One region of the Paenibacillus sp. JNUCC32 genome, then DNA from elsewhere that is predicted to be linked to it. Evidence: riboswitches for the same ligand, from Rfam matches in the RefSeq annotation. Region 1 holds a riboswitch; each other region holds the start of a gene.
What was found. Region 1 has a riboswitch for thiamine pyrophosphate ahead of tenA (thiaminase II). Riboswitches for the same ligand answer to the same signal wherever they lie in the genome.

Region 1 (8,008 bases):
AACCGCAAGGCATGCCCCCACGGCGACGGCAATGAGCGCTCGAGGAAGCCTTGCCGTGAGAATGATCAGATGTTCGTTGCTTCCGTTAAAGTGAGTGAACGATTCCCATACCTGATGAAGAGGGATGTTCGTTACTCCGAATGCGATGCTGCCCATGACGGCAGCGGCCAGCGCCAATAGCGATATCAATAGTCCGAATACGCGCATATATGCTCACTTTCTTAAGTCCATGAATAATTAAGTTCATATGAATTTTAGGTGAAGGGACGTTATCTGTCAATGAGCTTGATAATCATTCTCACAAATATATTGATATTTTTCACGAAACCCTTTATAGTTTTGAATCAGTGATTGATAATGGTTTTCAAATAGCGGGATATGACACAAGGGGGATTTAGATAGGAATGGGAACAGGAATGGCAAAGAAACGGGCAAGAGGCATCAAGTTTAGCTTGCTGGCTCTGATCATGATCATGATTCTTGCGGGGTGCGGAGCAAGCCCGGCGCAAGAAGGGACAAGCAACGCGGGCGGCGACACGACGAATACCGCAGAGGGCAACAGCGGCGCTGCTGCCGGCGGCGAATCGTATGAAGTTACGCATGCCATGGGGACGGAAACGATCAAAGGAACGCCTCAAAAGGTCGTCGTCCTCACGAACGAAGGAACCGAGGCGCTTCTGGCCTTGGGCGTGAAGCCGGTAGGTGCCGTTAGATCCTGGACGGGGGATCCATGGTATCCACATATTAAAGACCAGATGGAAGGCGTTACCGTTGTCGGGGAAGAGAGCCAGCCGAACATCGAACTGATCGCCGGTCTGCAGCCTGACCTGATCATCGGCAACAAGATGCGTCAGGAAAAAGTATACGAGCAATTGAAGGCGATCGCGCCGACTGTTTTTGCCGAGGATCTTCGCGGCGAGTGGCAGAACAATTTTGAACTGTATGCCAAGGCGCTGAACAAAGTGTCGGAAGGCGAAGAACTTTTGGCTGCCTACGACAAGCGGATCCAGGAGTTTAAAGAGAAGGCCGGCAGCAAGCTTGACGAAACCGTCTCCGTGGTTCGTTTCATGGCAGGCAAGACCCGGGTGTACCATACCAATACGTTCTCGGGCGTTATTTTCGATAAAATCGGCATCGCCCGCAACGACATGACTAAGAATGCCAAGGACGATTTCGTGGACGAGATCACGAAGGAACGTCTGCCTGAGGTGGAAGCCGACAGACTGTTCTACTTCACTTATGAGACAGGGGATGGCGGCGCCAACCAGACCGAGCAGGAATGGATCAACGATCCGCTGTGGAAGAACCTGAACGTTGTGAAGAACGGTCAAGCCCACAAAGTGGATGACGCGATCTGGAATACGGCGGGCGGCATTCTGGCGGCCAACCTGATGATCGACCAGCTGCAGGAGTTTTACGGCATTCAGTAAGCAATGAAGACGGATGCTGAAGGCTAGTATCATCGTATAGCGGAAGATGCTAGGAACAAGCGGATAAAGGAGGCACTCCGAAAGATCTGGGATCTTTTGGGATGCCTCCTTTTTTAACATCGCGCGTCGGTAACATCGCGCGTCGAAGTACCGCCGGTATGCAGCTGCATGTCACATCGCTCGCCAGTACAGCCTAACCAACTCCGGGCATCATGCCGCTAACCATGACCTGTTAACGGACACCAGTTCCCTTATTTCCCTGATTAACCCCCGATTCTCAGATCAAACGGACACAGGATCCCTTATTACCGCAATAGACTGTCCTTTTGCCATCATATTCTATGAATAACGTATCTGGTGTCCGTTAGCCATCAAAAATTACGCCTATTCAGCTAAATAACGTATCCTCAGTCCGCTTGTCCTCGGGCAGTCACACCAAGACCAGTAGTCGCACAAGACCAGTAATAGCATCAATACCAGCCAGTCACCAAGGTACTCGTTAACGGACACCAGTTCCCTTATTTCCCTAATTAACCCGCGATTCTCAGATCAAACGGACACAGGATCCCTTATTTCCGCAATAGACTGTCCTTTTGCCATCATATTCTATGAATAACGTATCTGGTGTCCGTTAGCCATCAAAAATTACGCCTATTCAGCTAAATAACGTATCCTCAGTCCGCTAGTCCTCGAGCGGTCGCACCAAGACCAGTAGTAGCAACAAGACCAGTAGTAGCATCAATACCGTAGTCGCACCAAGAACAGTAGTCGCACAAGACCAGTAATAGCACCAAGACCAGTAGTCGCACCAAGACCAGTAGTCACACCAAGACCAGTAGTAGTACCAGGACCAGCAGTAGCACCAGCTATCTACTCCGAGTCCCCGAGTTTTCTACCTCTAACCCATAGCTACTCTAGTTATGCGGTTTTACATTCGTTTTGGTCGGCAGCCATCCATGCATACCCCAGGGACACCGAATCCACCCACGTCCTCCCTGTAATAACGCTTGACTTCACGGTACTTTTTACGACGTCTTCACCACGATCTCCGCCCCTGCAACATAGGTCATCGCTTTGATGTATTCCGGGTCTTGGGCACGCTGTTCCATTTCCACCGGAGTGAGGTCCTCCATTCGTGTCTGTACCCACCATAAGTTGCCGAACGGGTCCCGTACCCGTCCCACCCGATCGCCGAAGAACAAGGTCGTTGGCTCCGTCACCGAGACCGCACCTGCGGCCAGCGCTTGCCGATACACGTCATCGCAATCCTCAACATACAAACGGAGGTATGCCGGGCTATCCGGCCATTCCGGCTTTGCGTCAAACATCATGACGACGGCATCCCCGATTCGCACCTCGGCATGGCCGATGACACCATCGCCAACATAGACGCGGGCAAGCTCTTCGGCCCGAAAAGCCTGCTTGAGGAAATCGATCAGCGCTGCGGAGTTTCTTGAGATGATCCACGGCGTCACGGAGGTGTAGCCATCCGGAATGGGTTTAACCGCTTTCGGTTGGTTCGTCATAAATACGCTCGCTCCTTTAAATTTCATTTATTTGAATTGTGCTTATGCACTCATTATGCGGGGGCATATATGACAGCCGAGCGTCAGTGTTTCCGGAATGAGTTTGGGGTAGCCTGCGTTTTTATCTTGCGAAAAGACAGCCGCCACGGTACATCGTCACAATCACGCGGTCGGAGGAAGGTTCGAGCTTGAGGTTCCGTCCACAAACTGTTAACGTTTGACACCACCCTCAAACCTATGTACAGTATTAGACAAAAGAATAGGAAGTCCACTAGGGGAGCCGTTGGCGGCTGAGACAAGAGCGTATCTTGGACCCTTTGAACCTGATCTAGTTCGTACTAGCGTAGGAAAGTGGAGCCTTCGAATATGAGGTCTCGGTGCGTTTTTTTGGCGCACCCGGGCTTGTTGACGAAGCCGCTCCAGTTTTCGGGGCGGCTTTTTAGCGTTGTCTGAAAAGTCGTGTCTTACGGACTTCCTGCTCTTCAATATGTTGGAGGTGGGGACAAAGATGAGTTTCACGCAAGAGCTCCGTCAGCAGGCGGGAGGCATTTTTCAAGCAATCTTCGATCATCCCTTCGTAAAAGGCATTGCCGAGGGGAATCTGAAGCGGGAGCAGCTGATTCACTATGTGAAGCAGGATTTTGAGTATTTGAATGCCTACATGCGGATATACGGAATAGCCATATCCAAATCGATCAGCCGTGAAGAGATTGCGGCCTTTAACGAACAGATTTCATTCATTCTGCACAGCGAGGTGCACCCGCATCAGAATTTTTGCGCAGCCGCCGGGGTGACCTATGAAGAGCTTCAAGGATATCCGCTGGCTCCGTCCGCGCATCATTACATCCGTCATATGCTGACGGTGGCGCATGAGGGTAGTTTGGGGGAGATTATGGCCGTGCTGCTGCCGTGCCCATGGACGTACCTGGAGATTGGCCGCAAGCTGCTGAATGAGGTGAAGCCGGATGCCTCCCATCCGTTTTACGACTGGATTTCTTTCTACGGAAACCGGGGGGAAGACGCGACAGCCAAATTCCGCGACCGTCTCGATGCATGGGCGGATCGTGCGACGGCAGCCGAGCGGGAACGGATGAGGGAGCATTTCATGCTGAGCTGCCAGCTGGAGTATCTGTTCTGGGACATGGCTTATAAGCAGGAGGAGTGGCCGGTGCAGCTGGAGGCTGCGGTGCTGTAAGAGCAATGATCACAAGCACATGGAATTCCATTATAGCGAAGAGAGGCTGATATAAATGCATTCATGGGAAAAAGAGGTTTCGGCGCTTTTGACGAAGGTACAGCAGACGAGCCCCCTCGTTCACAATATGACGAACGTGGTGGTTACGAATTTTACGGCTAACGGCTTGTACGCGCTGGGCGCGTCGCCGGTGATGGCTTACGCGCCGGAGGAAGTGGCGGATATGGCCGCCATCGGAGGCGCGCTCGTATTGAACATCGGTACGCTGAACCGCGAGCTGGTGGATGCGATGATTATCGCCGGGCAATCGGCGAATGCCCATGGCGTGCCGGTGCTGCTGGACCCGGTCGGCGCGGGAGCGACCCGTTTTCGGACGGAGTCGGCGCTGCGGATCCTAAGCGAGGTGAAGGTTTCGCTCGTGCGCGGAAATGCGGCTGAAGTCGCTCACCTTATCGGGGAGATCCGCGAGATCAAGGGCGTAGACGCAGGCAATAGCGCAGGCAGCAATCATGCCGAGCTGGCCGTGCGGGCGGCGCGCGAGTTAGGCACGATCGTGGCCATTACCGGTGAAGAGGACGTGATTACCGATGGAACGGAAGTGCGCATCATTACCGGAGGGGATGCTCTGCTTACGAAGGTGACCGGCGCAGGCTGCCTGCTGACCTCGGTGCTGGGTGCCTTTGCCGCGGTGGAAGCAAACCTGCTGCTTGCAGGTACGGCGGGTCTGGCCTTCTATGGGGCCGCGGCGGCGAAAGCTGCTGAGCGAACGGCAGATCTGGGACCGGGAAGCTTCCAGATAACTTTCCTGGACGAGCTGGCGAAGCTTCATCCAGGATCGCTGGAAGGGTATGCCGCTGTGCTGGAAGCGGGAGCGGCGGCTGCCGGAGGCACGCGATGAGCGAGGCTCGCATACCCCGTGCCCTGACGATTGCCGGGTCTGACAGCGGTGGCGGCGCCGGCATTCAGGCCGATCTGAAAACCTTCCAGGAACTCGGCGTGTACGGCATGTCGGCGATTACCGCGATCACGGTGCAGAATACCTTGGGGGTTCACGGCGTATATCCGCTGCCACCCGAAGCAACTGCGGAGCAGATTGAAGCGGTTGGATCGGATCTCGGGATAGATGCATTGAAGACGGGCATGCTGTTCAACGCCGAGATCATTCGGCTGGTTGCTGACCGGATTCGGGCATTCGGCTGGGGGAAGGTCGTTGTCGATCCCGTGATGATCGCCAAGGGCGGAGCGGAGCTGCTGCAAAGCGAAGCGGTGGAGGCTTTAAGAGAAGATTTGCTGCCGCTGGCGTTGATTGTCACCCCCAATATACCGGAGGCCGAAGTATTGGCGGGGATGCGAATCCGCACGATGAACGATCGCAAAGAAGCGGCGAGACGTATTCATGCTCTTGGGCCCAGGATCGTAGTGATCAAAGGCGGTCATGACGAGGGAATCCTTGGAAGCGATGAAGGTACGGATCACGAAAGAGACAGGGGACCGGCTATAACGGCGGGTATGCAGCAGGAAGAGTTGCCTCAATCCGAAAGGACGCACGGTCTAACGAGAACTGCCATGCCTGCTGGGGAGTATAGGGGAGGCCGCCCGCTCTTTTCCAACGATGACGGTTATCCGGAAAGTCTTCCGGTCATCGACATCGTTTATGATGGTACGGCCTTCACAGATTTATATGGCAAACGAATTGATACCGTTCATACACATGGGACCGGCTGTACCTTCTCTGCGGCCATTACCGCAGGCCTAGCCCAAGGCTTGAGCGCACTCGATGCGATTCAGAGCGGGCGCTTATTCATTCAAGCCGCCATTGAGGACGGCTTAAACCTGGGGCAGGGGCAGGGGCCGACCAATCATTGGGCATACAATCGCCGCCGTCAGGAGGTGCTGCGATGACGGGCAGAGTGGCCCCCGAGATCATGAGGCGGCATCTGCGGATGTACCTCGTGCTCGGCAGCGTGAACTGCAGCGTCGAGCCAAGCTTGGTCCTGCAGGAAGCACTGGCTGGAGGCGCAACCATGGTCCAGTTCCGTGAGAAGGGGCAAGGAGCACTCGCCGGGGAGGCGATGATTCGGCTGGCTCGCCGGATTCAGGATCAGTGCCGCCAAGCGGGCGTGCCCTTCATCGTCAATGACGATGTGGAGCTGGCACTGAAGCTGAACGCCGACGGCGTGCACGTCGGCCAGGATGACGAATCCGCGGCTTCCGTCCGCGAGCGGATCGGCAACCGGATTCTCGGCGTTTCCGCCCACACGGTGGAGGAAGCGCGGCGCGCGATTCTCCACGGTGCCGACTATCTTGGCATCGGGCCGATCTATCCGACCCGCTCGAAGGATGATGCCAAAACTGCGCAAGGCCCGGCCATTCTCCATGAGCTTCGCGAAGCTGGAATCCACCTGCCGATCGTTGGGATCGGCGGGATTACCGTGGAGCGCGTGGAGGAAGTGATTGGAGCGGGTGCGGATGGCGTCGCAGTGATATCCGCCGTGACGGGAGCGGAGTCGGCGCGGGAAGTTGTAGAGGCTTTTATAGGTAAGATACGATGTACGACCGGAAGAATTTCTTAAGATGTAAGAGGGATTATGAAACAAGGGGGCCGACTTCTGCGGCACCCTTGTTTTGTTTACGTCGGATTTTAGAATACTGTATATGCTCAGCTTTTCCGTCAATATGCCATTTCTTTTGATCCACTCTCGTGTAACCTCCCAGATCAGTTTGCCATAGAGACCCGGATATGATATACGTAGGACAATGCACCCGCTCTACGATGAGTGAGCACTCCCATTAAGTTGAATAGGGGATCGGAATGAATAATAGGCAAAAAGAGATTTTTCGCAATTTGTTAATGGAACCGAACCGGCTGTGGCTCGTTCAGGATCTGGCGGATCAGACCGAGTGCTCGGAGAAGACGATCCGAAACGATCTGAAGGTGATTGAAGAATATATAGCTAAGCACTCCAGCGGCCATCTGGTGAAAAGGCCGGGACTTGGCGTCTATCTGGAGATCGGGGAAGCGGATCAGGCTGATTTATTCCGCCGCTTGTATTCCAACGAGAGTACCGCCGAGGATGAATCCGATGAGGAAAGGGTGCTGCACCTGGCATATCGGCTCTTGATGAACGCGAAGCCCGTAACCCTGCAGAACCTGGCTTCACCGTTTTACGTGAACAAGGCGATTATCCGTCGGGATATGGAAAAGATTGAGGGCTGGCTGCGGAGCTTTGATCTGAGCTTAATGACGAAGCAGCGAGTAGGCTTCATGATTGAGGGCTCGGAGAAGAACAAACGGATGGCGCTGGCGCGGTTGAACCAATTGATCAACCGTCCGGAATTGACGGGACAGATGATGCGTAATCAGTATGAACCGCACGAGATCGCAGCCGTATACAATGAGTTGAAGGCGTTGCAAAAGCGGCACCAGCTCCGCTTCACCGATGAAGCCTTTGAAAGCTTGATGCTGCATATACTGCTTATGGTCAAACGGACCAAGCTGGGACAGCCGATTTCGCTCTCTGCGCAGGACATAGCGTTTTTGGAGAATAAAGCGGAATTTGCATGGGCGATAGACTTTTTGAAGCAGCTGCAAAAATTGTTCGCCGTCCCTTTTTCCAAGGAAGAAACCGCTTATCTAACCCTGCACCTGCTTGGCGGGAAGTTCCGATACACGCAGGAGGATGGAAGTGCCCGGCGGGGCGATCTGGCAGACAGCCACCCCCTGCTGCGACAGTTGGTTGAGCAACTGATTCGGCGGATGTCGGAGCTGAATATGATCCCATTTTCCAAGGACCCGGTATTATTGAACGGGTTGAAGGTGCATTTATACACGACCATGAACCGTCTTCATTATGGTC
Region 2 (8,008 bases), 3.5 Mb from region 1:
TATCTTTACCATGCGTGCTGACTTCAATGTTAGGATCGACGGCACCGAAACCGAACACGTCATGCAGAATGCCGAAACGGGAGCCTGGGCCGTATGCGCTGATTTTGCCTTCGTTCGCCAGAATGATCAGGGCTTTCTTGCCGGTTGCAGTAGCTTTCTCGTTCAAAGCCTTGATGTTTTCGTCGATCGTGGCAAGCTCTTTTTCAACTTCGGCTTCTTTACCGAAAATTTGACCCAGCGTATTCATGTTCTCTTTGAAGGATTCCATGTATTTGCTTGTGTCCACGCCCAGGAAGATCGTCGGGGCAATTTTGCTGAGTTCCTCGTATGCATCCTGCTGTCTGCCGGAAATAATGATCAGATCCGGATCGATGCTGTTGATTTTCTCAAAGTCAGGCTCTTTCAGGCTGCCCACATTCTCATATTTCTTGTCTTCGAATTTGGACAGGTATGCCGGGATATTCGCTTGCGGAACGCCCAAAACCTCAACGCCCAATTTATCCACGGAATCCAGAATGCCAAAATCGAATACGACGACGCGGGAAGGATTTTTCTTGACAGGCGTTTCGCCCAGCTTATGGGTAATCGTGATTTCTTCGGACGAAGGCGGCGTTTCTCCCGCAGCGTCGCCTCCACCCGCACCGCTAGTTTTATCGTCCTGCCCACAAGCCGCGAGCACAAGCGTGAACATTGCTACCATAAATAAAGCCAACCATTTTTTCATTCCTAACACCCCATTTTTTATATTTAAAATCTTTATGATTCAACATATATTTGAATTTATGGTTGAATATGTAATTCAATTTGGACAGAAGAAACCATGCCGTCCTTTGACCAAGGCGGCCTAGTCCTTGTGCAGGGAGTGAAGCTCGCACGCTTCATCAGCATCTCCCGGAGTCCATATCATATTTTCGAATCCCGCTTATCGATTAACCGTAGTATACGCACACCCGATTGTCGTTAATCTCTTCGATCTCGATGTCCATGTCGTAGATGCCCCGAAGAACATTGCTCTGAATGATGTTCTCGGTTTTCCCTTCGCTTTCAATCGCTCCGTCCTTCAATGCCACGATGTAATCCGAATAGAAGGAAGCGAAGTTGATGTCATGAATCACGATCACGATCGTTTTGTTCAGGTCGGCGACAAGCTTTCGGAGAATCTTCATAATCTGTACGGAGTGTTTCATGTCCAGATTGTTCAGAGGTTCATCCAGCAGGATATACTCCGTGTTCTGGGCGATGACCATCGCGATATAAGCACGCTGGGTCTGACCGCCGCTGAGCTGATGAAGATATTTATGCTGCATATCCTCAAGCTCCATATAGGAGATGGCTTCATCCACGAATTTCTCGTCTTCCGCGTTCAATCGGCCTTGGGAGTATGGAAAACGCCCGAAGGATACAAGCTCGCGCACCGTCAGGCGGAGGCTGATATGGTTCGATTGCTTCAGAATCGAAACCTTCTTCGCCAGGTCCCCGCTTTTCCATTGGCTGACCTCTTTGCCGTCCACCGTAATTTGACCGCTGTCCTTGCCCGTTAGTCTGCTTATCATGGACAGCAAAGTACTCTTACCGGCGCCGTTCGGGCCGATAAAGGACGTAATTTGACCTTTCGGGATCGTAACCGACACGTTATCAACGACTTTTTTGCCGCCATAGACTTTCGATACGTTCGTAACCTGGATCATGCTTTACTCTCCTTTAGTAGCAGGTATATGAAGTAAACGCCGCCGATGAAGTTGATGATGACGCTTAGCGTAGTAGAGAACGTAAACACCCGCTCTACCACTAGCTGGCCGCCCACCAAGGCGATAATGCTAATCAGAATGGACGCCGTGATTAAGTGTGAATGCCGGTATGTTTTCATGAATTCATAAGCGACGTTCACCACAAGCAGTCCAAGGAACGTGATCGGTCCTACCAATGCGGTGGCCACCGAAATGAGAACCGCGACAACGATCAGAAGCCTCTTCACAACGTAATCATAGTTTACGCCAAGGTTGATCGCCTGATCACGACCCAGCGACAGCACGTTCAAGTACTTGGCAAACCGGGCAAAATACAGCAGGGTCAGCGCAACGACAATGACGGACAGGATGAGAAGCTCGGTCTTCACATTGTTGAAGCTGGCAAACATCTTGTCGGACACGTACTGGAACTCGTTCGGATCGATCAGCACTTCCATAAAGGAAGACATGCTGGAGAACAGGGTTCCAAATATCATGCCGATCAGCAGCAGGAAGTAAATGTTGTTTCCTTCCCTCTGAAACAAAATCTTATATAGGATCCCGGCGAACAGGATCATCGCGCCGACATTGATCAAAAAGTTAACATTGCTGCCCAGTTTATACAGCGTGAAGGAGCCGAAGACAAAGATCACGGTCGTCTGGATCAGGATATACAAGGAATCCAATCCCATCACGCTTGGCGTCAGTATCCGGTTATTCGTGACCGTTTGAAACACCGTGGTAGACAGAGCGATCGCCCCGCCGGTCAGAATAATGGCAAGAACCTTCTTGATTCGTCTTGGAAGGGCGTAATCCCAATTGCCGCCAAGATCAATGAACAGAAAGACTGCCACCAGGATGATTGCCGCCGCGGCCAACAGGCCGAGTTTGGCTTTATAAGTCATAAGCCTTTCTCCTCATCAGTAAGAAAATGAATATACCGCTTCCGAGTACGCCCACGGTCAGACTAATCGGAATTTCATAGGGATAAATGATGATCCGGCCAAGGATGTCACAGAACAGTACGAACCCGGCCCCCAGCAGCGCGGTATGCGAAAGGCTTTTTTTCAAGTGGTCCCCTAAGTACAGACTAACAATATTAGGTATGATCAGACCAAGGAACGGAATCACGCCGACGGTCAGCACAACGGAAGCCGTAACCAGCGCAACGATGACCAATCCCAGGTTCACGACTCGCCGATAATGAAGTCCCAGGTTGGTTGCGAATTCCTCTCCCATTCCGGCTACCGTAAACTTGTTGGCAAACAGGTAAGCCAGAATCACAAGCGGGATACTGAGATACAGCATTTCATATTGGCCCTTCATGATCATGGAGAAATCGCCCTGCAGCCAAGCCGACATATTCTGTATAAGATCATATTTGTAGGCAAAGAAGGTCGCGACCGAGCTGACGATATTACCGAACATAAGCCCTACCAGCGGGATGAAGATCGCGTCCTTGAACTTGATCCGATCCAGTATCTTCATGAAGATAAAGGTTCCTGCCAGTGCGAATACGAATGCCACGAGCATTTTGATAAGCGGGCCGCTTGTCGTAAAGACGAGCATGGCAACCAAGATCCCCAATCTGGCGGAGTCCATAGTGCCCGCCGTCGTCGGCGATACGAACTTGTTGCGGCTGAGCTGCTGCATGATCAATCCGCAGATACTCATGCTGACACCCGCCAAGATGAGGCTGACAAGCCGTGGAATCCGGCTTTCAAGCATAATATGCTGTTGTTGTTCTGTCATCGAGAACAGTTCCAGTGGCGAGATATCTTTAACTCCAATAAATAACGAGATTATGGAGAGTACCACAACGGCTGCGAATAAGTATCTAATCTTCATGGTTCTTCCTTCTATGCGTATGTCTGTCGAAACTCCGGCAGTCAGCAATTCCCCAACCATTCTCATTGAGATTGATTATCAATTGCGTTCTGATATGGATTATATCATTCTCATTCTCAGTCGACAAGTATAATTGAGAATCAAAATCATTTAATTTGTTCATCCAAGTATCATTTGTTCATGATTTGTTCATAATATGGAGTTTCGCAGAGATAAACTTTATATCACCGAGGCTGAGCCGCTTGGATTCGCGGTTCCCGAAATACATACGTATGTAGAAGCTGATTTAATTCTCAGTAACCGGGTATAAAAAATATAAATTAACTTTCCTTCGAAGCGTTGACAATCCCTCTAAGTTATATTAATATGCTAACATAATTATTATTTCTAACTAAACGTAAGTTAATGTGAAATGATAATTCAACGACAGCAATTCAACTCAACATGCATATTTGCTTGAATTAAAGGACATCTTTGTTATCAGGCTTATGCAAACATGATTACATCAGGAGGTTTTTTTCAATGTCTAAAGATTTTTCAGCAGCACTTAAGCATCGCCGTTCCCATTATGCCATCAGCAAAGACCCGGTCATTTCCGACGAACTCATCCAGGAGATTGTTAATGAAGCCGTTAAATATACTCCGTCTTCTTTCAACTCCCAAAGCGCACGCGTCGTTGTACTGCTTGGCGAACAGCATGACAAACTGTGGAACCTGACCGAAGGCATTCTGAAAGAGGTTGTCGGAGACGAAGAGGCTTTCAAATCCACAGCTGAAAAAATGGGTGCATTCCGTGCTGGATACGGCACTGTTCTCTTCTTCGAGGACAATAACGTAGTTGCCGACCTGCAGCAAAAGTTCGCGCTGTATGCCGACAATTTCCCTGTCTGGTCGAACCAATCCAACGGCATGCTGCAATTCGTGGTATGGACGTCCCTCGAGGCAGAAGGCCTGGGCGCATCCCTCCAGCATTACAACCCGTTGATCGACGAGAAAGTGAAGTCCGAATGGAACATTCCGGAAAACTGGAAGCTGATCGCTCAAATGCCTTTCGGCAAACCGGTTGCAGATCCGGGTGAAAAAGAATTTGCGCCGCTTGAAGATCGCGTGAAGGTATACAAGTAAGCCATAGCCGGCCTAAGCCGCCTACCCAAGCCCTGAGGATTGGAATAGGCGGCTTTTTTATGGTGCCCTGCCATTGAAAACCTGCCGGCAAAACGATACAATAACACAGGAAGCAGGCCTTTCGCCTTCTGATCTTCGGAAGTTCTTGGAGCCGGCTTGATACCAACTGCATATTTGATGTTTGGCTGTACTAGGGGTGCCATGTGCTGAGAGACGGCGGACCGCCGTTAACCCTTATCACCCGATCTAGATCATACTAGCGTGGGGAAGTGTAGCATTTATGTTTATTTCTTTGCGTAGGCATAACTGCACTTCTTCATGGGGTGCGGTTTTTTTGCGTGGACTTATACAATGGGGAGGAAAAAATTTATGAATGAGCTTGTATGCGGAACCAGCCGGATCGTGGGTTGCCGGTTCTCGGTATTTCCCATGACGGATCGGTTCGTTGAAGTGATCACGGAAGCGCTTCGTTCCGTGGATTCGGATAAGGTCTGGATCCAAACGGATGATGTAAGCACTTGTATTCGCGGCCGTGCGGAGCATGTGTTTGATGTGACGAGAGCAATATTCGCTTATGCCGCGGCTAGCGGCGTGCACACGGTGTTTAACGGTACTTATTCTATCGGCTGCCCAGGCGATACGGATGCCGATGCGTATATGAATGAGGATTCGACCCGCTTAAACCACGATATCGGGGAACGCGCCGATATCGAAACGGCCTGCCAATTCGCGCTTTACCCGATGGGTAGCGCCAATTACATGGATGTCATTTACGCAGAAGTGGATCGTGCGAAGGCAGCGGGCACATTCGGTGGAAGCGTACATTACGCCAGCCGATTGGACGGGGCGTTGTCCCGGGTGTTCGGATCACTCGAAGACGCGTTCCAACATGCGATTCAATCCGACAGCAGCCATCTGGTCATGACCGCGGTGGTTTCGGCCCACAGCCCATCCCCCAAAGCCAAAACTTAAGGTCCTTTCCAACAGATAAAGGCCCGGCACGCGCCGGGCCTTTATCAATTGCAAGCAAGAATTTGACGGTGTTTAAACCCAAGCACTCAAGATGATTACGAGCAGGATAAAGAGAACCAATATAGTTCCTACTGAATTGCCCCATGCGCCGCCGTATGCTCCGCTCATGAAGATCCCTCCTGGATTTAAAAGAATGACGTGAGTTAATCACGTTATTATCTTATTGCTTATGGCGGGCGAGCGTCACGGCTAATGTACCCCCCTCTTTTTTATGCAGGGCTTATTTATTCCTCATAACCGACCAGCAGCCTGCCTCCGTACGGGCTGAGCGCTTCCTCCGTCACTGCAATAAGGTCCGCAGGATCGTCCTCCCGATAAATCGCCAGAAGCGCTGCCTCCAGTCGATCCCCCATAGCTGGGCTATAGCGGTTGAATAAACGAAACAGCATCTTCCCTTCACCCGTCCACTCCCGGTTTGCCCTCAGAACGAATTCGCATAGAGTCGACGCTATTTTGTGTACAGTAAACCATTTTTCGCCTTCCCTGCGGGGACTTGTCAAGTCCAGCAAAAACTCGGTCAGGATGTAGCGGTATTCGGCAATATCGCTCGACGACAAGGGCATGGGGCCGTAATTCAAATCATTCCGGGCATCCGCCCGCACCTCTTCTCCCTCAGGCAACGAACGCAGCACCGTACCTTCGGCGACCATCCGCTGCAAAGACGGATTCGCCGCCAGCACTCCCTCGTCGAAATATTCGCGATAGGAGGATAAAGACAATATGAATATTTCCGCGATCCAGCCATGCGCCTCGATCGTCTTCCTGCTGAAGTCATATCCGTCCCGTTCAATGACGATGATGTCCAGATCGGATTGTTCATTATACTCACCACTACTCGCGCTGCCGCCAAGTACGGCAAGCAAGCAGTCGGGATAATTTCGTTGCATGACGCGTATCGCTGCCTCCGTCGGTTCCAGTCTCATGGCCGTTTCCTCCAGTAATTCTCTCATCCGCCACAAAAAAGGGCTCAAAATATTAAATTCAACGAAAACCCCAAACGTACCTGAATCATATGGTAAATAAACGATTACCCGCATTGACGATAAGGAAGAAGGGATAGATGAGATGAATTACATTCACATGCTCTCCAGATTAGGCATGGGCAGTGCCCACCCGGGAGGATTCGAGGCAACCCTCAGAATGCTGAAGAATTATCCCATTCAACCGGGCAGCCGCATTTTGGAGGTAGGGTGCGGAACCGGCAGAACCGCCTGTCATCTTTCGGAGATGGGTTATCAAGTGACCGCCATTGACCTGAACGAAAATATGATCAAAAAAGCCCGCGCAAGAGCCGAAGCCATGGGTATGGACGTGGAGTTCCTGCAGGCGGATGTATGCGCGCTGCCTTTCGAAGACAACCGGTTTGATCTGATCATGGCCGAGTCCGTCACCGTATTTACGGATACCTCGAAATCGCTGCCCGAATATTACCGCGTTCTGGATCGCGGAGGCGTCCTGCTGGACAGGGAACTGCTGCTGGATAAGCCGATGCCGGAGCCGAAGCTTAAGGAGCTGCTCGAATTCTTCGGCATTCCTAATCTGATGATGAGGGAAGAATGGGCGGGGTCCCTTTTGTCTTGCGGTTTTAAGCAGGCTGAATTTTTGGAGTACAACCACTTCAACGAGCAATTAAAGGAAGAGCAAACCCGTCATCTGGATGCGTTTGAGCAGCGCGATAAAGGACTCCTGTTCGATGCTGCGCTCTGGGAAACGCTGTTCAAGCATGACCGCATGATTCTGGATAATACGGATTATCTCGCTTCCGTCTTATTTCGTGCGGTGAAATAATCCGGCTTCATCTCTATGCATCAAGAGGGGATCTGCATATGGCTATGCTTCCCCTCACTCCCATCACATTCAGTTCTTTCGACCTAATTCAACACTTTTTGTCAATTCGTTATATCTAGTTTAGCCCGTCGATGCTATAATCATGGTAAATATATCCTATGTTGTTGAGGAGGACTCATTCTTATGGCATGGTTCAACAGACTCCCTATGTCTCAAAAAATCACCGCAGCCTGTTATCTCATTGCCGCTTTGTTTGCGGTACCCATGCTGCTTGCGTTTATTCTGATGGGTAAAGCAATCATTGGCGTGGTCATCGTCGTGGTACTAACCGGGCTTACTTTTCCTCTTTCTCGCCTCATTGAGAAAACGCTTACGAACTCCTTCGCGGAAATCTCCAGCGTTTCCGCCAAAATCGCCAAAGGCGACTTCACCTTCCAGGTGGAGGAGGTGGGAGGCATGAACGATCTGAGCAGAACCTTCAACAGCAT
Region 3 (8,008 bases), 2.3 Mb from region 1:
CAGCCTGCAACCCTTCGGATTCGATTAGATCATAAAACATCAGCATGCTGTTTCTGGAAATTTCATTGATATGTATGCGGGTCAGGGGCATCTCCTTATCCCCCGATTCCAGCTTGGCCAGGTCAAAAAAACGGTTGATCAACTCTACGATCTCTACAGTCTTCGTATGCACCTTATCCAGTAGCCGCTCCCTTTCCTCCATTGGCAAGTCGGCCTTCTGGTTCAACGTTTCGATATAACCGAGCACCACAGTAAGCGGCGTCTTCAAATCATGCGATATGTTTGCCAACATCCGGCGCATCGCGATTTCTGTACGCATAAATCCTGTCTCGGACTGCCTGGTTTGCAAAAGCAAGTGATTGATGGCAATCAACAGTCTACGATATCCTGGATCCTCCGTAAAAAGCAGCAGTTGCTCCTGCGAGGACGAATCCTCAATCGTATTCAGTTTATCGATGATGTAGCCGAGCTGCTTAGCTCTTTTTTTCCGACCCATCCACTGCATCACATTCAGCAACGCCAACATGATCACAACAATCAGCAGAACGGCAACCACTAAAATTCCCCCAAACGGTAGCCGATGCCCCACAGCGTTTTGATGTACTGCGGATCGGAGGGCTGATCTTCAATTTTGTCGCGCAAACGGCTCATATGCACATTAATGACATTTTCATCGCCGAAATAGTCGTCATTCCAGACGGATGTGAAAATGTGCTGCTTGGTGAATACCTTTTTCGGATTCGTCATAAACAGCTTTAAGATTTGCAGTTCTTTGGCCGTCAGCTTGATCTCCTGGCCGTTTTTGGTCACGGTCAAATGATCCAGATCCATCTCTAGTTCATGGACCCGGATGATTTTATTTTGCTCAGTTGGGGGTGCTATTACATAAGCCGTCACGCGGCGGATAGCGGCCTTCACTCTCGCCGTCAGCTCAATCATCGAAAAAGGTTTCGTAATATAGTCATCCGCGCCAAAACCAAGGCCGAGCGCCTTGTCCACTTCCCCATCCTTTGCGGATACGATCAGTACCGGCACATGGCTTTTCTCCCTGATTTTTTTAAGAAAATCCATGCCGCTGATCTTGGGCAGCATCATATCCAGCAGTACGAGGTCATAATCTCGCTTCGCAAACCGCTCGAGCGCCTCCTCTCCGTCTTTGGCAAGCACCACCTGAAAACCTTCCATCGTCAAATAGCTCTCTACCATCTCGCCAATCGAGCTGTCATCCTCTACAAGAAGTATGTTCGAAGCCACGTCATTCACGCCTTTCTTTTTACGTCCATAACTCTAATATACTGGAAACAACGGCCCCAAGGTATATTCAGATTCATCTTCAAATAACCGCTCAAACTAAAATAACCCCACAAACTGATCTGTTGCAGCCTTGCGTACCGCCGAGTGTCGCATGAAGCACGTGTACAAAAATACAAATCGAAGGCTGCATGACCCGCATCTTTTAAATGTGAGGGATGCACAATGGACGCTATTTTAGAACGTTGTTGCGGTCTGGACGTTCATCAAGCTAGGTTGTTGCTTGTGTTTTAACCGGCCCCTTTGAATCAAAAGTCGAATCAAGCAGTTAAAACGTTTGGAACGACTACAAACGAACTGTATCAGCTGCGGGATTGGCTTCAGTCTCACCAGGTTTCCCATGTTGCCCTGGAAAGCACCGGGGTACTTTGGATTCCCGTGTGGAACATTCTGAAGGGGAGTTTCCAGCTTGTTCGCCCTCAATGACCGGACTGGTGCATCTTCGGTTGATCCTGCGCATGCGCGCTGCCGGATAAATTGAGCAGCACAACGCCCGCGATGATCAGCAGAATCGAGAATACCTTGAGCCCGTTGATCTGCTCCGCAAAGAACATGTAACCGATCAGCGTAATGATCATGATCCCGAGTCCCGACCAGATCGCGTAAGCCACGGATATTTCAATCTGCTTCAGGCTCAATGTCAGGAAGCTCAAGCTGCAAATATAGAACACGACCAGCAGCACGCTTGGCAGCGGTTTGCTGAATCCTTCCGACAGCTTCATGTTCAGCGTGCCCGCCACCTCGAACAGAATAGCCAAACTTAGATAGACCCAATGCATAATCTCAAGACCCCTTCCGTTTCTCAGCGGCAATGCCGAACAATAAAATATCCATGACGGACTGCAGCAGCTCCCCCAGCGGCAGTTGATGCTTCACCGTCGCCCTCGAATCGTAAATCTGATGGAGCGACCCAAGGTACAGGTCGATGAACAGCGGCATATGAATCCGTTTGATGCTGCCCTCGGCCATGCCCTGCTCCATGAGCTCGGTGACAATGCCCCATTCTTCCCGGAAAAAGGTGTCCAGCTTCTCCCACTGCGGATAATGCGACCGCTTCAGATCCGGCAGCATCCCCAAATCCATCTTCTCCATCTCCTGAGGCAGGCAGATCAGGATCTGATGGATTTTCTCCAGAACGGTAAGCGTCTCGTCCGCCGCAATTTCGCGTTCGCGCTGCTGGATGTGACGAATCATCCCGTCAATGATATGCTCAACGATTTCTTCCTTGGATGAAAAATGCTCATAAATCGTCCGTTTGCTAATCGCAAGGCCGCGGGCCAGATCACTGACCGTAAACGTAAACCCCTGCCGCTGAATCAAACGGATCGTTTCATTTAATATTCGCTCGCGCAAGTGACCAAACCCTCTTTCTGGTACTGAAAATACTTTATTGGTACCATTAGTATTATAACGCCTCAATCAGCATAAAATCCAGACCCTCTGGAGTTATCAACAAAAAAAGAGCCTGCTTACAAGCCGTAAGCAGGCCCTTGTCCGGAGAACAACGGTTTAATCAAACCGCACGTCGCCAATGCCGAACCAAGGAAAATATCCGGCCGCAATATAGGCGCAGCAGGCGGCGGCTGCCAGTAAACCGACGACCAGAAGATCGTAGCGGGAATATCGTGACGGGTAATAATACGTTCGGGCCTTCGCCCGGTCCCCGTCAAATTGCTTCGCCTCCATCGCAGCAGCCACCCGGTGTGCCCGGCGGATGCTTTGCGCCAGCAGCGGCACCACATACATGCCTGCACGGTTCACCATGCCGCGAACTCCCCGAATCGGGCGGACTCCCCGTACCTTCAAAGCCTGGCGGCGGATCACATATTCCTCCCAGACCATCGGCAGCAGCCGGATCGAGGCCATGAAGCTGTACGCATACTTCGGCGCCAGCCTCAGCTTCTGCATCAGGCTGTAGAACAAATCCACCGAGGACGTTGTCGTCACGAGCAGCAGCCCTTCTGACGCAAAGGCAATCCCCTTAAAGCCCAGATGCAGTCCCCGATAGAAGCTTTCTTCCGATACCCGGAACAATCCCCATTCCCACCAGATCGTCTCCCCCTTACCGAACAGCATCATGGAAGAGGCGGACGATATGAAGGCAAGCAGGAACGGAATGAAAAACAGCAGCATCTTCCACGGCTTCACCCCGCTGAGCACCACGAGGCAAATCATAAAGATAAAGGCCTGATACATGACGAAATCAAGATCATGGGTCAGCACCGTCATAAAAAACAGCGCACAGATCAGTCCCAGCTTCACCACCGGATTCGCCCGGTGCAGCCAAGTGATCCGCACAGGATTCCATATATTCATGCATTCACCCCCGTATGGAGATGACCGGATGCAGCCAGCGTATCCCGCGACGCATCGGCGTGATTCGCATTGCCCGTCTCCCGTCCGGATTCCGTCCCGCTACACCAGCGCGGGGAAGGCAAACTTGACGTCAACCGCCCTTCCCGAATCTCCCAGATGTGCGTGGCCGCCCGCTGCGCGATCTCCATTTCATGGGTCACCATGAGAATGGCGGTTCCGGAGCGGCGCAGCCGTTCGCACATCTCCAGAATCGCGAACGTGTTCCGCGCATCCTGTCCGAAGGTCGGTTCATCCAGGAGCAGGACGGCCGGCTGCCTTGCCATGGCCGTGGCAACGCTCAGCCGGCGCTTCTGGCCTGTCGACAGCTGGTACGGGTGCCTGTTATCCATGCCGTCCAGCCCAAAGCGTTCCAGGCAGCGGTCGGCCCGTGCCTTCGCTTCTTCCGGCGGCATATGGTCCACCAGCAGCGAGTACATCACCTCATCGCCGATACGTTCCGTCAGAAACTGAAGCTCCGGATTCTGAAACACGAATCCGATTTGGCGCAGCTGCCGCTCTCTCTTCTTCCGCACTGTCCTGCGCTTGCCCTGGATGACCTCCTCCCCGCAGAGCACATAGGTCCCTTCGGCGCGCAGGAGCCCCATCAAACTGAGCAGCAACGAGCTTTTGCCTGCGCCGTTGGGCCCGATCACCGCAATGAAATCTCCGGGATATACCTCAGCCGAAGAAAGAGAGACGACCGGTTTCTCCCATCGCAGTCCCCGGAAATCATCTAACCGAATGACAGGCTCCCCAAGGTGGGCATACGATGAGTCTGCCTCAGGCATGAGACTTCCCAGCTCATCGCCTGGCGCGTCTACCGGAGCAAACAGCTCCCTTCCTGCCCGAGACTCCGCATAATCCTCCCATACGCCGGGATACCAGATGCCATACGCCTGAAGCTCGCTCGCATATTCGGCGAATATCGCTGCCGGCGGACCATCGCCCAGAATGGCGCCATCCGGGGTGAACAGCACCACGCGGTCCACGTATTGGGCCATTTCTTCAATCCGGTGCTCCACGATAATCAGCGTACGCCCTTCCGATACGGCCTTCACCGCTGACCAGATTTGCTCCCTGCCTTCCGGGTCGAGCAGGGCGGACGGCTCATCGAGGAACAGCACCTCCGGCTCCAGCAGAAGGGCCGAAGCCAGCGCAAGCCTCTGCTTCATCCCCTGCGACAGATGACCGATCGGCATATGCAGCTCCTGAAGGTCAAGCCCAACCTCATGCAGGACGGCTTGCATTCGCTCCTTCATCTCGTCGCGGGGAACGCTGAGGTTCTCCAGCACGAAGGCCAGCTCTTCATCCACGTACGGCATGCAGAACTGGGTATCCGGATCTTGGAATACATATCCCCAAGAGCGAGGCACCAGCTGGGCTTCGCATTTCATCGGCACCTCCGTGGCGCGGGGAATCATCCCGCTAAGCACCTGAAGCAGCGTGGATTTGCCGCAGCCGCTCGGACCGAGCAGCAGCACCTTTTCCCCGCGGGCAGCCGAGAAGGACAAGTCCTTAAACATCAAACGCTCCTCGCCCGGATACTTCAGGCGCAATCCCTCCACATGCACGGCCTGCTCCGTAACCGCCTCCGCGGTTGAAGACGAAACCAAGCGGGCGGCGGTTTTAGACATGACGCGGATCATCCAGTGCTTCATAATCCTTCTTGGACGCAGGGCGCAGCAGGGATGTGACGCCCGTACGGTCCAACGCTTTGGCCAGCAGCAGCATGAGCAAGCCGGCAATGACGGCGCCGCTGAGAATCCGCATGCCATACTTGGCGAGGAACATCCAGGTCTGAAGATCATCGGTATAACTGTAATAGAAGTCCATCACCATCGAGCCGACCGCCGCGCCGGCCCCGGCAATCGCCACCGTCCACGCCGAGGTGCTCCGGTAACGGAACGCCGCGAATACCAATTCCGCGCCCAGCCCTTGAATGAGACCGTACAGCAGCAGCGTCAGTCCCCAGCCGCTCCCGAACAGCACTTCCACGTGGGCCGCCGCCACCTCCGCGATGATGGCCACTCCCGGCTTGCGGATCAGCAGGTAAGCGAGCGTGGCCGCTGCGAACCACATGCCGTATAACAGTTCATCCGCTTCGAAGAACAGCGGTTTCAGCAGATTGTAAACCGATCCCCAGAAATGATAAATGACGCCAAGCACCAGCGATACCAGCACCGTCACCAAAATATCGCTTAAACGCAGCCCTTTTCTAGGCTGTACCCCCAATTTTTCCTGCACTGACGTTCCCATAACAACACATTCCCCTCTCCACCGCTATTTTTGTATAAACACAACAAAAAACCGTCTGGAAAAACGCGCAGACGGAAAAATAGGCCCTATGTAGGCAGGGTCGGATATTCTCTACGCTGGCATTACCCAGTTCAGATTAACGGTCAACAGCGGATAGCAGCTGCAATCTCAGCCTGATTCACTCAAGCCCCCGTATTCCCTATTCGGTTTCATGTTAATCTTAAAATACACATTCGTTCCCCAATTAGCAAGAACCTTTTTTCAAAAATGGCTATTTATTGATTTCCGGCTCATTCTATGTCAATATCAGAGTGATTGGCTTTTCCACCAACGTTTTATTGCCGACACCTATGCACAAAGGAGAATGACATGGCTAAACAATTGCTGCGTCTGATGACCGAGCTGTCCTCCCGCAAGTGGCTGTCCCGCATCATGGGGCATTGTTCCCACAGCCGGCTGAGCCGTCATCTAATACCTGCATTTATACGAATCTACCAAATCCCGGCGCATGAAGCGGAGAAGGAGATCCACGAATACCGTTCGTTGAACGAATTCTTTTCCCGCCGGTTAAAAATAGGCCTGCGCGCCATAGACGACACCGCCGATGCCATGGTAAGCCCCGTCGATGCCACGATTTCGGCGATGTGCGCCGTCAACGCCGGCACCATCCTCAGCGTCAAGGGACAGGATTATACCCTGAGCGAGCTGCTCGCCAAGTCACCGAGAATGGAGAATTATATCAACGGTTATGCATTCGTATTGTATTTAAGCCCGACCGACTATCATCGCATACATTCCCCGGTAACCGGCATTCAAGCGGAAAGCGAGCATTTGAAGGGCCGGGTATACCCCGTGAACGATTTTGCGATGACCCATATCCGAAACGTGCTCAGCCGCAACGAGCGCCTCATTACCTATATTGCCCATGAATTCGGCGAAGTTGCGGTCGTGAAGGTCGGAGCCATGAACGTAAGCAGCATCCGTTATGCCGACGAGAGCGTGAAGAAATACGACATTGGCGACGAACTTGCGTACTTTGAATTCGGCTCTACCGTCGTGCTCTTGACGGAGAACGGCACATTTACACCCCGCGGTGACTTGGAACCGGGCTCCAAGGTGAAGATGGGAGAACTGCTCGGTTTGCTGCACCCTTCCACAGCCCGAAAAGGGTAATTCCTTTCGCCTTCCAAGCATGCGCTATAAGCTAAGTCCATGAAACATTCGACGGATGAAGGATTACCGCCTGTTCAGCAGCCGGTAAATGATCCGCTGAAACAGCCGATCCGGCAGCAGTCCCTTGATCCGCGCGGTCAGCCGCGTGCCTCGGGGCAGCGTATAGCGGAACCTCGGTTTGGTCATGGACGATATGCTTGCCACAAGACGGGCTACCTCCTGCGGATCTCCGCTTTCCCTGGCCGTCCGCTCGGAATAGTCCAGCACGCCCTTCAGCAGACCGCTGTAGGGTGATCCTTCCTTGACCGCCAGCTCCCCAAAACTCTTATTCCAGATCGGCGTGCCGTAGGCACCGGGCTGGACCAGCACGACATCGATGCCAAAGGGCATCAACTCCATGGACAGGCTCTCGCCGAACCCCTCCAACGCAAATTTGGACGCCGCATAGGGACCATAACCCGGAAAGCCGACCCTGCCGCTAATGCTGCTCATGAGAACGATTTTGGACCGTCCGGTCTTGCGCAGCAGCGGGAGCATATGCTGCGTCACCGATACGGTCCCGAAGAAATTCGTCTCCATCTGCTTTCGCCAGCCCCCCAGCGGCACTTCCTCCACCATGCCGCCCACCGCCTCGCCGGCGTTGTTCACCAGCACGTCCAAGCGGCCGAACTTCTGCTCCAGCGCCGAAGCAGCAGCCTTGACCTGCTCCTCGGCACATATATCCAATCGGAAGATGTGAATACGCCCGGTAACATCTGCTTGTTCAGCCTGAGCCAACAGCTCTGCTGCCGCCTCAGGTCTGCGAAGACCCGCGGCCACGTCATAACCTGCTTTTGCCAGCTCCAGACTGATCAGCAGTCCGAACCCGCTCGACGCGCCCGTGACCAGCGCAACCTTCCCTGCTCCCGCCGTT
Region 4 (8,008 bases), 580 kb from region 1:
ATCGTCATCGAAGGCGATGTGGCGGCCCAGCAAGCGATCCGCTTTAACATTTTTCAGCTGAACCAAACCTACAGCGGCGAAGACGACCGCCTGAACATCGGGCCTAAGGGCTTTACCGGGGAAAAATACGGCGGCAGCACCTACTGGGATACCGAGGCTTATTGCCTGCCGTTCTATCTGAGCACCGCCGATGCCAGCATCTCGCGCAACCTGCTGATCTATCGTTATAAGCACCTGGAAAAGGCGAAGGAAAATGCCAGAAAGCTCGGCTTCACCAAAGGGGCGCTCTATCCTATGGTGACGATGAACGGCGAGGAATGCCATAACGAGTGGGAGATTACGTTTGAAGAAATCCACCGTAACGGCGCGATTGCCTATGCCATCTATAACTATGTCAATTATACCGGCGACTTCTCTTACCTCGGCCAATACGGTCTGGAAGTGCTCGTGGAAATCTCCCGTTTCTGGGAGGAGCGCGTGAATTACGTGCCGGCGAAGGACCAGTATATGATGCTGGGCGTTACCGGCCCGAACGAGTACGAGAACAACGTCAACAACAACTGGTATACCAACCGCATTGCCAGCTGGACGATGGAATACACGCTCGACGTGCTGGAGTATTTGAAAGAGAATGAGAATTCCCGCTATGCCGAGCTTACGGCGAAGCTTGCCCTGCAGGATGCCGAAACGGCCAAATGGCAGGATATCATCAGCAAAATGTACTACCCGGTAGACGAGGAACTCGGCGTCTTCCTGCAGCAGGACGGTTTCCTTAACAAGGAGCTGGTTCCGGTGAAGGAATTGGACCCTGCCCACCTGCCGCTGAACCAGAACTGGTCCTGGGACCGCATTCTGCGTTCGGTGTACATCAAGCAGGCCGACGTGCTGCAAGGATTGTTCTTCCTTGGCGACCGGTACGACCTGGCTACGAAAAAACGCAACTTCGACTTCTATGAACCGTTCACGGTACACGAGTCCTCCCTCTCGCCATGCGTACACTCCATTCTCGCGTGCGAGCTCGGGTACCAGGAAAAGGCGTACGAGATGTACCTTCGTACAGCCCGCCTGGATCTGGACAACTACAACAACGATACCGAGGACGGCTGTCATACGACCAGCATGGCGGGAACCTGGATGTCGGTTGTGCATGGCTTCGGCGGCCTGCGCGTGAAGGACGGCGTATTGCATCTGAACCCGTTCATTCCGGGGCATTGGTCCTCCTTCTCCTTCAAGGTGATGTTCCGCGGCTCCCGCCTGAAGGTTAACGTCAAAGGCCATGAAACCCTCATCGTGAACGAAACGGATACGCCCGCCGTCCTGAACGTGAACGGCAAGGAATACGCCATCAGCGGATTTGGAGAGGTAACGGCTGCAAGATAAAAGGCACCGGTGCTTCAATGCGCCGGCCCATACAAAACAAGAGCCCTGGAAAATCTTCCAGGGCTCTTGTTTTTACAGAAAACGGGCTCCTCTACATCATGGCTCATTCTTGAAGAACCCGTCTTCGTCCATGTCTGGCATCATCTGCAGGTTCGGCTTCAGCCATAAGCCGGGATCAGATAAATGCCATCGCTTTGCGCCTCCGTGCGGGGGAAATGCCGATTATGTATGTTATGAATAGATCAGTTGAGTATGAGGATCACGCGGAGGGCGCTCGGCTGGCTTCCCAAACAAATACCCCTGCGAAAGCTCGATCCCGATATCTCGGCAAAAATGAAACTCCTCCCGTCTCTCGATGCCTTCTGCAAGCACCATGGCACCGAAATCATGAGCCATGTTCGTGATCATTTCGAGCTGCTTCTGCTGGGCGGGATTTCGATCGCAATGGTCGATAAGACTCCGGTCGATCTTCACATAATCCGGCTTAAGCTTAATCATCTGCTCCAATGTGGAATAACCTGCGCCGACGTCATCCATGGCTACCGAGATGCCGTGGCTTCGATATACCTCGAATATCGACTGCAAATGCTTCACATCGTCGATCTTCTCGGTTTCCACCACCTCGAATACGAAATCCCTCGGATCCAGATGGAGCCTGTCGATCGTATTGAAGGTGTGGCTCAGACACATCTGCGCATCGTATATCGAGGACGGCAGGAAATTCACGAACCGCTTCACGCCGATCGGAAGCCACTCGGCACTGGTCTCAATCGCACTGGTGCGTGCCGCCTGGTCCAGGAATGAATGCAGTCCGGTTTTTCGGGCTGTCTCAAACAGCTCGTACGGCTGGAACCGGAGTCCCCACTCTACCGGTCGAAGGAGAAATTCATAGGCCACGATCTGCTCGTTTGGATCCACGATGGGCTGCATGTAGCTCGTAAACTGCTTATGTAAAATGACATTCACCATATCATAATGCTCCATCTGCAGTTCGAACTTCTGCATAGGGATCCACGAATGCCGGATTTGCGGAGCTCCTCCACGGGTAACACAGAAGGACAGCTCTTGACGAATCTTCAGCGGAAGGGGTTGCAGACACTCGATGATGGAGATCAGGTCCGCTCGTACCTTGTAGTTCACAGCACAACCCTCATTGTTCTCTTGTACCGCGTAGCCGTTCACTGCCAGCAATTGAATAAGCTCACCACTTGCAGGCTTCATATGAATGGTCCCCTGGTCCTCAATCGGTTCAAAGGTGCTGCAATTGTCGCAAATCATGTTCGTCCTCCTTGGCAAGCTAGCTCTCACTATGCTTCTTATCGGCATTTTGAATATGATTTCTTTGCATTTTATGGATTTTATATCGAAGTTATGACCTATTTTGCGAGAAATGCGCAAGATTCGTGCAATGATTGCGCTAAATTCTACAATAATCGACTTATATTGCTCTTAACAACACATTGTCGACATCCGAATCTTTTGTCTATTCGACTTTTTGATCCAACAGCTGCAGCAGCATCGTTCGTTCCACATCGAAATGCCAGCGGGCGTTTCGCTCTTTGGCCGCATACATCGCTGCATCCGCGCGACCAATCAGCTCTTGGTCGTTCCTGGCATGATCCGGATAGACCGCGATGCCGATGCTCGGCGTGGTTCGGACCTCATGCCCTTCCAGCTCATACGGCTCGCTCAGCATCGTCCAGATCTCTTCCGCCATCCAGATCAGTTCCTGATCCTCGCCGGCCGGATGAATCACTACCGTAAATTCGTCCCCTCCTAAACGGGAAACCAGAACGCCTTTGGATTCAAGGGTTTGAAGACGGGTCGCGACCTTGCGAATCAGCAAATCGCCGGCACGATGGCCGTAGCGGTCATTCACTCGTTTAAAACGGTTCATATCCATATATAGAAGCCCTACGCGGGAACCCGCACGGTCCGCCTCCTGCAGCGAGCTCGACAGCCTCGCGTTAAAGTAGCGGCGGTTATAGAGTCCCGTAAGATCGTCGCGATGCGCCAAGGTCTCGCTCTGCATCAGGCTTTGATGCAGCCGGTCAAACAAGCGGTCATTTTCGAACTGGATCAGGATCTGCCTGATCAGAATCAGGATGACGCAGAGGGATAAGCCGGTAAAAAGCCCGTTCCACCCTCCGAACCGCTGCACCATAAGGGCAAACATCCCGCCAAGCACGCTGTAGGGAAGCAGATATCTTACGATCAGATTTCCGAACGAACGGGGCTCCCTCTCATCCAACGATTGATTTCGGGCATCGGGAGCTGACCGCCCTCCTGCCAAACCAATGATGAATACCGATAACGTATACAGTGGGTACAGGTATGAACGAACTTCAACACCCTTATAATCGACGAGATACATATGCAGAACATCGGCGGCAATGTACATGCTCCCGCCGAGGCACATCAGGAAGACTGCCCGTTTCCTTAACTGTCCTGTGTTAAAATACAACACCAAGGTGAAGAAAATAAGCACCGTTGCGCACAGCGGGTACAGCATGTCCACCCACAGCTTTCCCCATATGGCTTCATTCGCCAAACCGGTAAGCTCGGGCTTGATGAAATATTCCCAGCCTACCGTCATGACCGTTATGCCAACGATCACGATATCCAGCATAAACCGCACTCCCCGAAACGAACCTTGTACGTGCCGGAACAAATAAATGAGGGCACCTGCAAACAGGATGATTTCGAATCCCCAGAATAATTGAGTCAAAATTGTCCGGGAAGCGCTCTCTTTCCCCAGCCAAAAATAACAAGCATCGATGATTCGAGCCGAGGCATCCGCCATCAGCCCGGCACTTGCGATAAGCCAAAACCTTCGAAGATGCGGCTCGTAATGCCGACTGATCCGTAGTAAATAGACGGAAGCGGCAGCGGAAGCCATAATGACTAGAACACGCTGAAGCAATAAAGCATCAGGCATCCACAGAACGGTCATTATCTGAATGAATGCATATATGATGGCGAGTCGAATCCACAGATGATCTGCTGGAGTTGGACTCATAAGCATTCCTCCTCGGCCAAAAGGCAAGCTTTCTTCAATGCTTGTTTGTTAGGTCTTTTGAATTAATAGTTATAGTTCTCATGATACTTTTTACCCACCTAAAAGTAAAGATGAGGAAGTGAAAGAAAGACCATCGATTCTACTCTATTAAACCATCGCGCTCCAAAAGCTTTCCGTCCTCAAGACCCACTTGACGTATAGGAATTATATGATAATATTTCAGTCATATCTCATATGAATCGGAAAGGGTGTTTAGCCTTGTCACAGAAACGATTGGATCATGTCGGCATTGTCGTCCGGGACCTTGAAGCCACGATTGCTTTTTACACAACCGTCGTCGGACTTGAACTGAAGGATCGCCTTACCCATACCAATGGCGTCATCCAGCTGGCATTCCTCGGATTTAACGGCAGCGACGAAACGGAAATCGAGCTTATCCAGGGTTACAGCGACACGCTTCCCGCAGAAGGCACCGTCCATCATTTCGCCGTCAGCACCGATAACATCGAAGCGGAATATGTGCGCGTACAGGGACTGGCCGTACCTCATCTTGACGAGGAAATCGTAACGCTTCCGAACGGGTACCGCTATTTCTTCGTCCACGGTCCCGAAGGAGAATGGATTGAGTTCTTCCAGCGCTAACCGCTGGCGAACAGGATCCTATCAAAATGCTTCATCCCGTGAATGGTTAACGGGGTTCATTCTTCCAACCGCACAAGCCATGTCCAATACGAAGACCTGCCTCGTTCGCATCCCCTTCCGAACTAGACAGGTCTTTGCGTTAGGACTATAATAACGGATGTAACGTCCGAAACTTCATAAATCCCGGGGGAGCTGGAATTTGGCCGGCTGAGAGTGTATCCGATGATACTGACCCTTACACCTGATCTGGGTAATGCCAGCGTAGGAAGTCCATGTTTGCGGCAGCTATGATTTGCCGTGGTATACACTTACGCCGTCATGCGTCCTGATATCATTCAGGGCGCTTTTTTTGTGGAGTTAACGAGGTCATAGAAAGAGAAAGAGAATTCAAAGGAGAGAAGACAAGATGAAGAAGGGAAAATGGATGGCGCTGCTTCTCGCTTGCGCCCTGCTGATGGTTGCGGCGGGATGCGGTACAGGCGGACAGAACGAAAATACAGGTACCGAAGGCGCAGACGGCCAGGCGGCCGAAAAGCTCCGCGACGTACAGCTGATGCTCGATTGGTCGGCCAACACGAACCACACCGGACTGTATGCAGCCAAGGAGCTCGGGTATTATGAGGAAGAAGGGCTTAACGTCCAGATCGTCCAGCCGGGGGCCGGCGGAACGGATACGCTGGTCGCATCCGGCAAGGTGCCGTTTGGCATCAGCTACCAGGAAGGCGTCACGCTTGCCAGAACCCAAGGCCTGCCGCTTGTCTCCATTGCGGCGATTATTCAGCATAATACATCCGGCTTTGCCGCCCCCAAGGACAAGGGGATCGTCAAGGCTGGCGATTTTGAAGGGAAATCCTACGGCGGCTGGGGCTCGCCTGTTGAGGAAGCCGTCATGAAATCCATCATGGAGATCGACGGTGCCGATGTCAGCAAAGTAAATATGGTTAACATGGGCGATGCCGATTATTTTACGGCCGTCAAACGCGATATTGATTTTGCCTGGATCTTCTATGCCTGGACCGGTATCGAAGCCGAGCTCCGGAACGAGCCGCTCGACATGATCTATGTGAAGGACTACTCCGAGCAGCTTGACTATTACACGCCGGTGATCGTAACGAACGAGAAGCTGATCCAGGAGGACCCGGAGCTTGTCAAAGCATTCATGCGGGCGACCTCAAAAGGATACGACTATGCGATTCAACATCCTGAGGATGCGGCTGCCCTGCTGACGAAGGCCGTTCCCGAACTGGATGCCGAGCTGGTTCATGCCAGCCAGAAATGGCTGAGTCCCCGCTATCAGGATGATGCTGCCCGCTGGGGCGAGCAGAAAGCCGAAGTATGGTCGGGGTATGCAGACTGGATGTTTGAACGCAAGCTGCTCGAGAAGGAGCTTGATGCGGACAGCGCCTTCACCAATGAATTTTTACCGGAGAAACCATAGGATGCATTTAATTTGGAAGAGAGACGGCCTGTCCGGCAGGCTGCCTCTCTTCCATTACAATATAGCTTGCATGAAAGGATGAGTTTAGATGGCAAACACCCTCTTGAGCATACAAGTGATACCCAGAACGCCGGATGGAGGCGACAGCATTCCTTATGTGGATGAAGCGATTCGGGTCATTCAGGAGTCGGGCGTGAAATACGAGGTCCATGCGCTCGAAACCACCTTGGAAGGAGAGCTTTCCGAGCTGCTGAAAATCGTTGAGCGCATGCATGAGGCGCTGGTGAAAGCGGGAAGTCCCAGCGTCATATCCCAGGTCAAAATCGCGCACCATCCGGGCGGCATCAGCATGGATAAGCTGACTGAGAAATACCGTCCATGAGAAAAGGCTGGTGGAGCTCCGTTTGGCCGCCCGCTGCGGCGGTCCTTTTCTTTTTGACGGTATGGCAGGCCGCGGTATCGGTATTCGATATAGAGCCGTATATTTTGCCGGCGCCGACGGCCATCGGGCATGAAGCCGCCACCGGCGCCTCCGGCCTTTTTCAGCATACGCTGGCCACGCTGCAATTAACCCTGGTCGGATTTATGATCGGTACGGCGATCGGCCTTGTCATCTCGTTGGCCCTGCATCTGGTGCCTTTTCTCAAAACAGCCCTCTATCCGCTTCTTATTCTTAGCCAGAACGTGCCGACGATCGCTCTCGCCCCGCTCCTCATGATTTGGTTCGGCTTCGGCATGCTGCCCAAGGTTATCGTGATTACCCTGGTCTGCTTCTTCCCCGTAGCCGTTGCCGCCCTGGACGGACTGGCGCGTACCGACCGAACCATGATGAATTACATGCAGATGGCGGGAGCCACTTCATGGCAGATCTTCACCAAGCTGGAGCTGCCGCATGCGCTCCCCTCCATCTTCTCCGGGATCCGCATCGCGGCCACCTATTCGGTCATGGGTGCGGTGATCGGGGAATGGATCGGCTCGGACCGGGGCATCGGCTACTATATGATGCTGCAAAAATCCGGCTACCGCACGGACCGGGTGTTTGTTGCCATTCTGATCATCGTCCTGCTCAGCCTGCTGATGGTGCTGTTGATCACCCTGCTGGAGAAGCGCCTGATCCGCTGGAATCGAAAAGGCTAGAACCACGGTGAACGGACATTTTCCAACCTATATAAAAGGAGGCTGTTTAGCGACATGACATATCAAGTATCCCTGCCGGATCATGACGGGCAGCGCCGGTCATCTACCGCGGTCCCGCCAGCGCCTGCCCTTGAGGTTCGCAGCCTTCATATCACCTTCCGCGAACGGCGCAGCGAAGTGCACGTGCTGGATGGCCTTTCGCTTCAGGTGCAGCCCGGGGAATTCGTCTCCTTGATCGGTCCTTCAGGCAGCGGAAAGAGCACGCTCTTCCATATCATCGGGGGGTTAACGGCTCCGGATGCGGGCTCCGTACTCATGGACGGTCAGGACGTGACCGGAGAGAAAGGCCGCATCGCCTATATGCCTCAACAGCCGGCCCTCTTCCCTTGGCG

Region 2: it holds a riboswitch for thiamine pyrophosphate, as region 1 does, so the genes downstream of both, JNUCC32_RS04390 (YkoF family thiamine/hydroxymethylpyrimidine-binding protein) here and tenA (thiaminase II) in region 1, are expected to answer to the same signal.
Region 3: it holds a riboswitch for thiamine pyrophosphate, as region 1 does, so the genes downstream of both, JNUCC32_RS29915 (ECF transporter S component) here and tenA (thiaminase II) in region 1, are expected to answer to the same signal.
Region 4: it holds a riboswitch for thiamine pyrophosphate, as region 1 does, so the genes downstream of both, JNUCC32_RS22175 (ABC transporter substrate-binding protein) here and tenA (thiaminase II) in region 1, are expected to answer to the same signal.

Annotation. Positions count from the first base shown of each region.
Region 1 covers NZ_CP062260.1:4,410,393-4,418,400, reverse strand. Annotated here, with positions in the region: gene JNUCC32_RS19745 (FecCD family ABC transporter permease) at 1-207, opposite strand, end outside; gene JNUCC32_RS19740 (ABC transporter substrate-binding protein) at 405-1,430, shown strand; gene JNUCC32_RS19735 (VOC family protein) at 2,456-2,956, opposite strand; TPP riboswitch at 3,220-3,323, shown strand; gene tenA (thiaminase II) at 3,465-4,151, shown strand; gene thiM (hydroxyethylthiazole kinase) at 4,207-5,049, shown strand; gene thiD (bifunctional hydroxymethylpyrimidine kinase/phosphomethylpyrimidine kinase) at 5,046-6,053, shown strand; gene thiE (thiamine phosphate synthase) at 6,050-6,724, shown strand; gene JNUCC32_RS19710 (BglG family transcription antiterminator) at 6,964-8,008, shown strand, end outside.
Region 2 covers NZ_CP062260.1:954,789-962,796, reverse strand. Annotated here, with positions in the region: gene JNUCC32_RS04415 (siderophore ABC transporter substrate-binding protein) at 1-724, opposite strand, end outside; gene JNUCC32_RS04410 (iron ABC transporter ATP-binding protein) at 930-1,688, opposite strand; gene JNUCC32_RS04405 (iron chelate uptake ABC transporter family permease subunit) at 1,685-2,632, opposite strand; gene JNUCC32_RS04400 (ABC transporter permease) at 2,622-3,575, opposite strand; gene JNUCC32_RS04395 (nitroreductase family protein) at 4,098-4,700, shown strand; TPP riboswitch at 4,883-4,985, shown strand; gene JNUCC32_RS04390 (YkoF family thiamine/hydroxymethylpyrimidine-binding protein) at 5,070-5,672, shown strand; gene JNUCC32_RS04385 (hypothetical protein) at 5,745-5,840, opposite strand; gene JNUCC32_RS04380 (nucleotidyltransferase domain-containing protein) at 5,957-6,655, opposite strand; gene JNUCC32_RS04375 (class I SAM-dependent methyltransferase) at 6,798-7,520, shown strand; gene JNUCC32_RS04370 (methyl-accepting chemotaxis protein) at 7,704-8,008, shown strand, end outside.
Region 3 covers NZ_CP062260.1:6,721,499-6,729,506, reverse strand. Annotated here, with positions in the region: gene JNUCC32_RS29945 (sensor histidine kinase) at 1-556, opposite strand, end outside; gene JNUCC32_RS29940 (response regulator transcription factor) at 556-1,206, opposite strand; gene JNUCC32_RS29935 (DMT family transporter) at 1,731-2,090, opposite strand; gene JNUCC32_RS29930 (TetR/AcrR family transcriptional regulator) at 2,095-2,664, opposite strand; gene JNUCC32_RS29925 (energy-coupling factor transporter transmembrane component T family protein) at 2,821-3,627, opposite strand; gene JNUCC32_RS29920 (ABC transporter ATP-binding protein) at 3,624-5,300, opposite strand; gene JNUCC32_RS29915 (ECF transporter S component) at 5,293-5,922, opposite strand; TPP riboswitch at 6,014-6,126, opposite strand; gene asd (archaetidylserine decarboxylase) at 6,292-7,095, shown strand; gene JNUCC32_RS29905 (SDR family oxidoreductase) at 7,159-8,008, opposite strand, start outside.
Region 4 covers NZ_CP062260.1:4,995,367-5,003,374, forward strand. Annotated here, with positions in the region: gene JNUCC32_RS22155 (glycoside hydrolase family 65 protein) at 1-1,380, shown strand, start outside; gene JNUCC32_RS22160 (EAL domain-containing protein) at 1,612-2,658, opposite strand; gene JNUCC32_RS22165 (GGDEF domain-containing protein) at 2,864-4,399, opposite strand; gene JNUCC32_RS22170 (VOC family protein) at 4,658-5,041, shown strand; TPP riboswitch at 5,217-5,326, shown strand; gene JNUCC32_RS22175 (ABC transporter substrate-binding protein) at 5,448-6,479, shown strand; gene JNUCC32_RS22180 (MTH1187 family thiamine-binding protein) at 6,568-6,861, shown strand; gene JNUCC32_RS22185 (ABC transporter permease) at 6,858-7,616, shown strand; gene JNUCC32_RS22190 (ABC transporter ATP-binding protein) at 7,671-8,008, shown strand, end outside.